2 regions of the Carnobacterium sp. FSL W8-0810 genome follow, and region 2 is predicted to be linked to the other one. Evidence: predicted binding sites of a transcription regulator. Region 2 holds the regulator's gene; the other holds the start of a gene.
The links. The regulator NrdR, encoded in region 2, represses ribonucleotide reductase genes. The targets are predictions, from matches to a motif close to ACACNATATATNGTGT.
Positions count from the first base shown of each region.

Region 1 (4,199 bases), 1.5 Mb from region 2:
AATCAGCAGCATCTTTCTGGCAATGGCCGTTGGGCTGGCAACCGGAATGGGGTATATTGGATTTGCTGTAGTATTTGCCTTGATTATTTGCGGCGCAATGGTTGGATTAAATCTTTCCAGCTTTGGCGAAATGGGTGAACGGGTTCGGTTGTTAAAAATAACAATTCCAGAAAATCTAGATTATAGCGCTGTTTTTGATGATATCTTCGAACAATACTTGTCCAGTTATCAGATGATAAGAGTAAAGACTACCAATATGGGCAGTCTGTTTCGGATTGAATATACGATCGAATTGAAAGATCAAAATCAGGAAAAACAATTAATCGACGCATTGCGTTGCAGAAATGGAAATTTAGAAATTATCTGTGGACGCTCGTTAGCTGGAAAGGAAGAACTCTAATGAAAAAAAAGACGAAGATCACACCATTTTTATCACTAGCTGTTTTGGTGATGTTAGCCGGATGCCAATCAACCGCTTCTGGCACTAGTCAAAGTGCAGATTCTGCTACAGCAACTGAGTCTGGCACTGTAGAAAGTACAGTAGATTATGATTTAGAATTTAGTTCCGATGATCTTGAAGTCGGATATGACGAGGCTGATTCTACTACTATCCAATTGGCTGACAATCAGAACACAAGCAGCGGAGAAGGAGCAACGGTTGATGGTAATGTTGTTACAATTACAACTGGTGGAACATATTTGATCAGCGGAACTCTTTCAGATGGTCAAATCAAAGTAACGGCCCCGAATACTGAAGAAGTTCATTTGATCTTTGACGGAGTAGATATTACCTCCTCAACAAGTGCTCCTTTATTGATCGAAGAAGCTGATAAAGTCTTTGTGACATTGGCAGAAGGATCAGAAAATACATTGACTGATAAAGCTGGAAGTACAGCAACACTTGATACGGATGCCGATGCGACTAGTATTGATGGAACAATTTTTAGTAAAGCTGATTTGGCATTTAACGGCTCTGGTAGTTTAACGATACATGCGAATACGAATCACGGAATCGTAGCAAAAGATGAATTAATCGTCGTAAGTGGTACGTATAATATTACTGCAGCAGGCCAAGGACTTTCAGGAAAAGATGCAGTGAAAATCAAAGATGGAACGTTTACTCTTGAAACCGGAACAGATAGTATTCAGTCCGATAATGCAGATGAAGAAGGCAAAGGTTTTGTCTATATAGCCGGAGGTAACTTTACTATTGATGCAGAGCAAGACGGTATTCAAGCTGAAACGCTACTTCAAATTGATGGCGGAACATTTGACATTACAGCAGGTGGCGGGAGTGCCAATGCAGTAGCAAAAACACAAGAAGGGATGGATTTCTTTGCTCAAGCAGCAGATGAAGAAGAAAATGCGGATAGCGATGAGATCAGTTCAACCAGTACCAAAGGATTGAAAGCAGCCGGCGAGTTGATTATTAATGATGGCACGATTGCAATTGATGCGGCTGATGATACAGTGCATACTGATGGAAATCTGACACTTGCAGGAGGATCGCTCACATTAATTGCCGGAGACGATGGCTTACATGCTGATAATGATTTGCAATTAAGTGGTTCGAGTGTTGCTATTACAGAAAGTTATGAAGGAATCGAAGGTAAGGCGATTACAATCAGTAATGGAGAAATAAACGTTGTAGCTAGTGATGACGGAGTAAATGTATCTGGTGGGACTTCAACAACAACTGAACAAGCAGCCGGACCGGGTGAATCTGGCAGCTACAGTGAAAATACATTGGTCATTTCTGGTGGTACATTGACAGTGAACAGCAGTGGTGATGGATTAGATTCAAACGGAACGATTGAAATTTCTGGAGGGGTGACGACTGTTAGCGGACCAGAAAATGATGGTAACGGAACAATTGATTCAAATGGAGAGGCTGTGATAACTGGCGGAACGTTAATGGCTGCTGGAAGCTCTGGAATGGCAGTAACTTTTGCAGACAGTTCTAGTCAAGTAAGTGTTTTTTATGGATTTGAAACAACTTATGAAGCGGGTAGCAAAATTGAATTAAGCGATGCAGACGGTACAGTTCTCTTATCATGGACAGCAGATAAAAGTTTCACTTCTGTACAGTTCAGCTCTGCTGATTTAGCAGTAGATGAAACATACACTTTATCCATTAATGATGAAACTTTTGAAGTTCCAATTGAATCAGTATCAACAACAGTAGGCACTACAACAGGACAAATGGGGGGCGGCATGCAACAGCCCGGTGACAAGAACATGCAACCAAATGGGGACATGCAAAAACCCAGTGAAGGAAATACAGATAGTATACCAACCATGCCTTAACCTAGTTAGTTAAGAAGTAAAATAGAATAGACAAGTCAGTAGGAAAATTCCTAAGGCTTGTCTATTTTTTAGTCTATAGGATGTATTGAATGCGCAACCACAATATATGGTGTTTGTTTTTTAGTAATTAGCACATATGGTATAATTTCAGGTTGATATAATTTTCATATCATAGTATTATAGCTAAGGAGCTAATCGATGGTTAAGCAATGAACTACTGCATAAACTATAAATAGTTACATAAAAAGATGCAACAAAAAATTTAAGCAATACGATTTCTAGAAACTACTAAGATAACAACTAGTAATGAGATGGAAAAAGAGTAGCTGAACTATGCTGCTCTTTTTCCATGCAATGAGGAGAGGGGCAGATGGCGATTTTAGTAATTGGTGGAATGATTGGAGCAGGAAAAACAAGTGTAGCTGAACTGTTAGGAAAATCTTTAAACAGTGAGGTATTCTATGAGAATGTAGATGACAATGAAATATTGCCTTTATTTTACACAGCAAGTGAAGAGGAACAGCATTTAAAACGATACCCGTTTTTATTGCAATTAGATTTTTTAAGTAGTCGTTTTAAAAGTATTAAAGAAGCTTTACACAACAAGAATAATGTGTTGGATCGCTCAATTTATGAAGATTGGTATTTTGCCAAAGTAAATACAGAGTTAGGACGTATCTCAGCTTCAGAGTTTAGTATTTATGAAAAATTATTGAACAACATGATGGAAGAATTACAAGAACTGCCTAAAAAATCTCCAGATTTAATGGTTTATTTACAAGGCTCCTTTGAAACGATTCTTTACAGAATCGGTTTGCGAGGCAGAGACTTTGAACAAGATCAAGGATTAATGGACTATTACAAAGCTCTTTGGCAAGGTTATGATAATTGGGTCACTCATCACTATAAAGAATCTGATGTTTTAGTGATCAATATTGATAAAATCGATGTGATCAATAATAGTGAAGACGCGGATTTTGTGGTGAAATTAGTAAAAGAAAAGTTAGTTGAAATGGAGAGTAGAATCAATGAGTAGAGTAATAACAGTTTTAGGCATTATAGTCATGTTAGGGATTTTATTTCTCTTATCAGACAATAAAAAAGCAATTAATAAGCGTACGGTTGGAGTTGCGCTAGCAGCTCAATTAGTGTTGGCTTTGTTCTTAATTAAAGTTCCTGTAGGCAGCTGGATCATTGAACAGTTAGCTGCAGGTGTAACGAAACTATTCAGTTTTGCGAATGAAGGACTATCTTTTGTGTTTGGCGATTTATTTGGAAGAGGATACTTCTTCATTGATGTATTAGGTGTTATTATCTTCCTATCTGCTTTGACAGGGATCCTTGGCTACTTAGGTGTAGTTGGTTGGGTCGTTAAAATCATAGGTGGAGCAGTTGGAAAGTTGTTAGGAACTGAAAAAGCAGAATCTTTTGTTGCTGTAGCAAATATGTTGTTGGGGCAGACAGAAGCGCCTTTCTTAGTTGCAAAATATTTGCCTGATATGACAAAATCAGAGTTGATGACAGTTTTAGTTGCAGGAATGGGATCTATGTCGGCTTCTATCTTAGTGGGATATAATTTATTAGGTATTCCGATGAAATGGTTATTGATTACAACGGCTTTAGTACCGTTTGGATCATTACTGGTAGCTAAAATCTTAACGCCTGAGACAGAAGTTAGTAAAGTAACTGATGTAACTTTAGATCGTAAAGGCTCGAATACCTCTCTTTTTTCTGCCATGGCCGAAGGAATCAACAATGGGCTTCAAATGGTTTTAGGTATCGGTGCGAGTTTGATTGCTGGTATTTCTATTGTGGCATTATTGAATAGTATTTTAGGGTTAGTAGGGACCAGTTTTACAGGGGTTCTAGGCTATATCTTTATGCCAATCGGT
Region 1 is NZ_JBBOWO010000001.1:852,417-856,615, forward strand. It holds gene NST49_RS04180 (DUF4956 domain-containing protein) at 1-400, shown strand, start outside; gene NST49_RS04185 (carbohydrate-binding domain-containing protein) at 400-2,307, shown strand; gene NST49_RS04190 (deoxynucleoside kinase) at 2,678-3,343, shown strand; gene NST49_RS04195 (NupC/NupG family nucleoside CNT transporter) at 3,336-4,199, shown strand, end outside.
Region 1: the regulator NrdR is predicted to act here: its motif matches at 2,405-2,420, upstream of NST49_RS04190 (deoxynucleoside kinase).

Region 2 (4,199 bases):
AATGGATAAAAAATTAAAAGAATCAAATATGAAAGCAACTATGCTATTACAGGTTCATGATGAACTGATTTTTGAAGCGCCTGAAGAAGAACTTGAACAACTTGAAGCACTAGTGATTCAAGTTATGGAAGGTGCAGTAGAATTATCTGTTCCTTTAAAAGTAGACAGCAACAGCGGGAAAAGCTGGTACGAAGCGAAATAAGAAGGAAATGTTTCTGCTATGTTCAGTTATAGCAGAAACATTTTTTAGATAGAAAGGAAGTAAAAATTTGCCTGAATTACCAGAAGTTGAAACGGTTAGAAAAGGTTTAGAACAACTTGTATTAGGCGCAACGATTCAATCAGTAGATGTTTATTGGGACCGTATCGTTGCTGGATCTATCGATAGCGAAGAATTTAAACAGCTTTTAGTTGGAGAAACGATCATAGAGTTTGATAGACGAGGAAAATACATTATTTTCCGTTTTGAACATTGGGCTTTGGTTTCTCATTTGCGTATGGAAGGTAAGTATGAGGTAGAAAATTCAACAGCACCTTTAAAAAAACATACACATATCGTTTTTCATTTAACAGACGGAAGAGATTTACGTTATCTGGATGTACGGAAATTTGGTCGGATGACACTTGTTCCTTTAGGAAAAGAGTTTAGTACGACAGGTATAAGGCTACTTGGTCCTGAACCGACTAAAGAAGCTTTTGATGGAAAGACATTTTATACTACACTACAAACTAAAAAACGGTCTATTAAGCCTCTGTTATTGGATCAAACAATTGTAGCTGGATTAGGAAATATTTATGTAGATGAAGCTTTATTTGTAGCTAAGATCCATCCGATGAGAGCTGCAAATAGCTTAAGTAAAAATGAAGTTTCAAGGTTGCATGAATCCATTATCAAAGTCTTAGGGGATGCTGTAAAAGCTGGTGGAACGACGATTCGCACTTATAAAAATGCACTTGGAGATGCTGGGACATTTCAAGTGAAATTAGCGGTTTATGGTAAAAAAGGAAGTCCGTGTATTCGATGTGGAACGCCTATAGAAAAAATAAAAGTAGCTCAACGAGGAACTCATTTTTGTCCTAATTGCCAGCAATTAGACAGTGATTACTAAATAAAGAGGGGATAATATGACTGTAATTTTAGGGCTAACTGGCAGTATTGCTACTGGCAAGTCAACTGTTAGTAAATTGTTTAAGGAACAGGGTTACCCTGTTGTAGATGCAGATATTGGTGCTAGAGAAGTAGTAGAACCTGGCACAGAAGGGTTAAATAAATTAAAAGCCTATTTTGGTGATAAAATTATTCTACCTGATGGTACTTTAAATCGTTCTGAACTGGGAAAAATCGTATTTAATGATGAAAAAGAGAGAGAGCAGTTAAACGAAATGTTATCTCAACACATACGGCAATGGATTATGACTAAGAAAGATGATTACTTAAAACAGCATCCTGTTGTTATTGTATTAGATATTCCTCTGCTTTTTGAAACTGGATATAAAGATGATGTTGATCAAATCATGGTAGTAGCTACAACACCGGAGACTCAAATAGACCGTTTAATGAAAAGAGATGGAATAAAAAGAAATGAAGCATTGCAAAAAATTGCTGCTCAGTTGTCTATTTCAGAAAAAATAACTCTGGGAGATATTATAATTGATAATAATGGGACAGTTGAACATACAAAAAAACAAGTTTTAAAGTGGATTGAAAAAATAAAACCCAATTCATGCATAAAATAAAAATTGAAAAGAGCAAAGAATAAAGCATCAGTGCTTTATTCTTTGCTCTTTTTACCGATTTTAACCGGTTTTATCTGTGATTGTTGTATGGTATAATAGTGTAAATAACTGTGTACAAAACTAGTGCAGAGATAAGACGCACTTAAGATAGGAATGATAATAATGCAATGTCCACGCTGTCAAAATAATGGTTCTAAAGTTGTCGATAGTCGTCCAGCAGATGATGGACGTGCCATTCGTAGAAGAAGAGAATGTGAAGCCTGTAGTTTTCGATTTACTACATTTGAACGGGTTGAAAAAACACCTCTTTTAGTGATCAAAAAAAATGGAACCAGAGAAGAATTTAATCGTGAAAAAATTTTAAGAGGGTTGATTCGTTCTTGTGAAAAACGACCTGTAGCAATGGAACAAGTTGAAAAAATAGTGGATGAAGTAGAAAATCAAATCAGAGGGTTAGGCGAAAATGAAGTTTCTTCTGCTATTATTGGAGAATACATTATGGAAAAATTAGCTGATGTAGATGAAATAGCGTATATCCGCTTTGCTAGTGTCTATCGTCAATTTAAAGATATGAGTGTCTTTCTTAAAGAACTTCAAGAATTTGAAAGAAAAAAAGCTGAAAAAAATTAGTGAGACAGAAAGGTGTGAATCGTTTTGGGATATCCATGGAAAAACTTAAGTCCTAAAGATGGGTTTTTAGTAAAACAAAATGCGTTACTATCGGATATTGATCAAAAAATTCTCACTTTTTTGTATCAACCTTTGATTGGCACTGCTGCATATAGCCTTTATATGACATTATGGACTGAAATAGAAGAAGAAAAATATTGGAGTGAAGGAATTCTGCATTCGGAATTGCTGACAGTGTTAAATATCGGTATCCCTGAACTCTATCAAGCTAGGATCAAGTTAGAAGCGATAGGTCTCCTTAAAACCTATGTCCAAACAGATACGACTAAATTAACGATCTATGAATTGCAAGCTCCTCAAACTAGTGAGGTATTTTTCAAAGATGATTTATTAAGTTTATTGTTATTAGAAAGAGTTGGTGAACGAAAATTTAAAAATTTGAGAAAACGATTCATTGTAGAAAAGATAGACAAACAGAAATTTCAAGAAATCACTAAGTCATTTTTAGACGTGTTTCAGTTTGACGCTGAATTACTAAAAAGAGAAAAGGAACTTTTAAAAGAGCCTGTTTCATATATTGGGAAAACAGCCAATTCTAATCCGAAAGTTGATCCGAAAACGTTTGATTTGAAATTTTTTTATTCAGGTTTAAATCAGCAATACATCAATCGTTCTTCCATTACAAAAGAAATAGAGGAAACGATTCTTGTATTGCACACGTTATATGGTTTAGACGAATTAACGATGCAACAATTTATTCTTAATGCATCAGATATTGAAACTGGAACCATTGATGAAAAAAAATTAAAGAAATTAGTATATGATGATTATCATAATAAAAACCAACAAAATATTTCTTTAAAAGACGTGGTGGAAAAAGATATCCAGATCGATGTAAATCAGCAAAAAACGCGTGAAAATGATCTTATGAAAAAGGGATTAACTAAAGAAGATATTGCGGTCATCGAAGTAAGTGAGCAAATAAGCCCTTATGATTTTATGAATTCTATTAAAGAACAAAAAGGCGGTTTTGTAACAAAACCTGAAGAATGGACTTTAGAAGAAATCGTGAAGAAAGCTAATTTACCAACAGCGGTGATCAATATTTTGATTCATTATGTTTTAGTTGTGAAAAATAACCCAACGCTTGACCAAAAATTAGCTTATAAAATCGCCAATGACTGGGCGCAAGAAAAGGTAGTAGCACCTGAAGAAGCGATTCAAAAGGTTAAAAAAATGTATTTAGAAAATGCTGAAAAAAAACAACAACAAGAAAATCGTAACAAGACCTACACACAAAACAGAAGTAAAGGTAATTACAATAATCAAACCACGATAAGAAAAGAAACTCTTCCAGATTGGGCCAAAGCAGAAAATAACCAAATGGAAGAAAAACCGATGAGTGAAGAAGAGAAACAAGCGTTTATGGAACGGTTGAAAAGAATTCAAAATTTTGGCAAAGAAGGTGAATAATAATGGAGGATATTGGTGAAAGCTTGACGCGAATGATCAAAGATCGAAATTTAACGGATAAATATGAAGAACTCATTCAAGAAGTTTTAGATGATCCCGATGTGACGCAATTTATTGCAGACAATCGTCAAAATTTGGATGATGAAGCCATTGTTAAAAGTTATGCTAAATTATATGAATATGTACAAGAAAAAAAGAAATTTCAATTAAAAGAAGGTATGATGGCTCCTGGTTACCATCCTAAATTAGTTTTAAATTATCATTACATTGACGTGACCTATGTACCTTCGGCTGAATTGATCGCTAAACAAAAAGAATTAGAAATCAAAAATCGGATTTATTCAATGGATATGCCTAAA
Region 2 is NZ_JBBOWO010000001.1:2,328,834-2,333,032, reverse strand. It holds gene polA (DNA polymerase I) at 1-202, shown strand, start outside; gene mutM (DNA-formamidopyrimidine glycosylase) at 270-1,109, shown strand; gene coaE (dephospho-CoA kinase) at 1,126-1,737, shown strand; gene nrdR (transcriptional regulator NrdR) at 1,900-2,367, shown strand; gene NST49_RS11255 (replication initiation and membrane attachment family protein) at 2,392-3,840, shown strand; gene dnaI (primosomal protein DnaI) at 3,843-4,199, shown strand, end outside.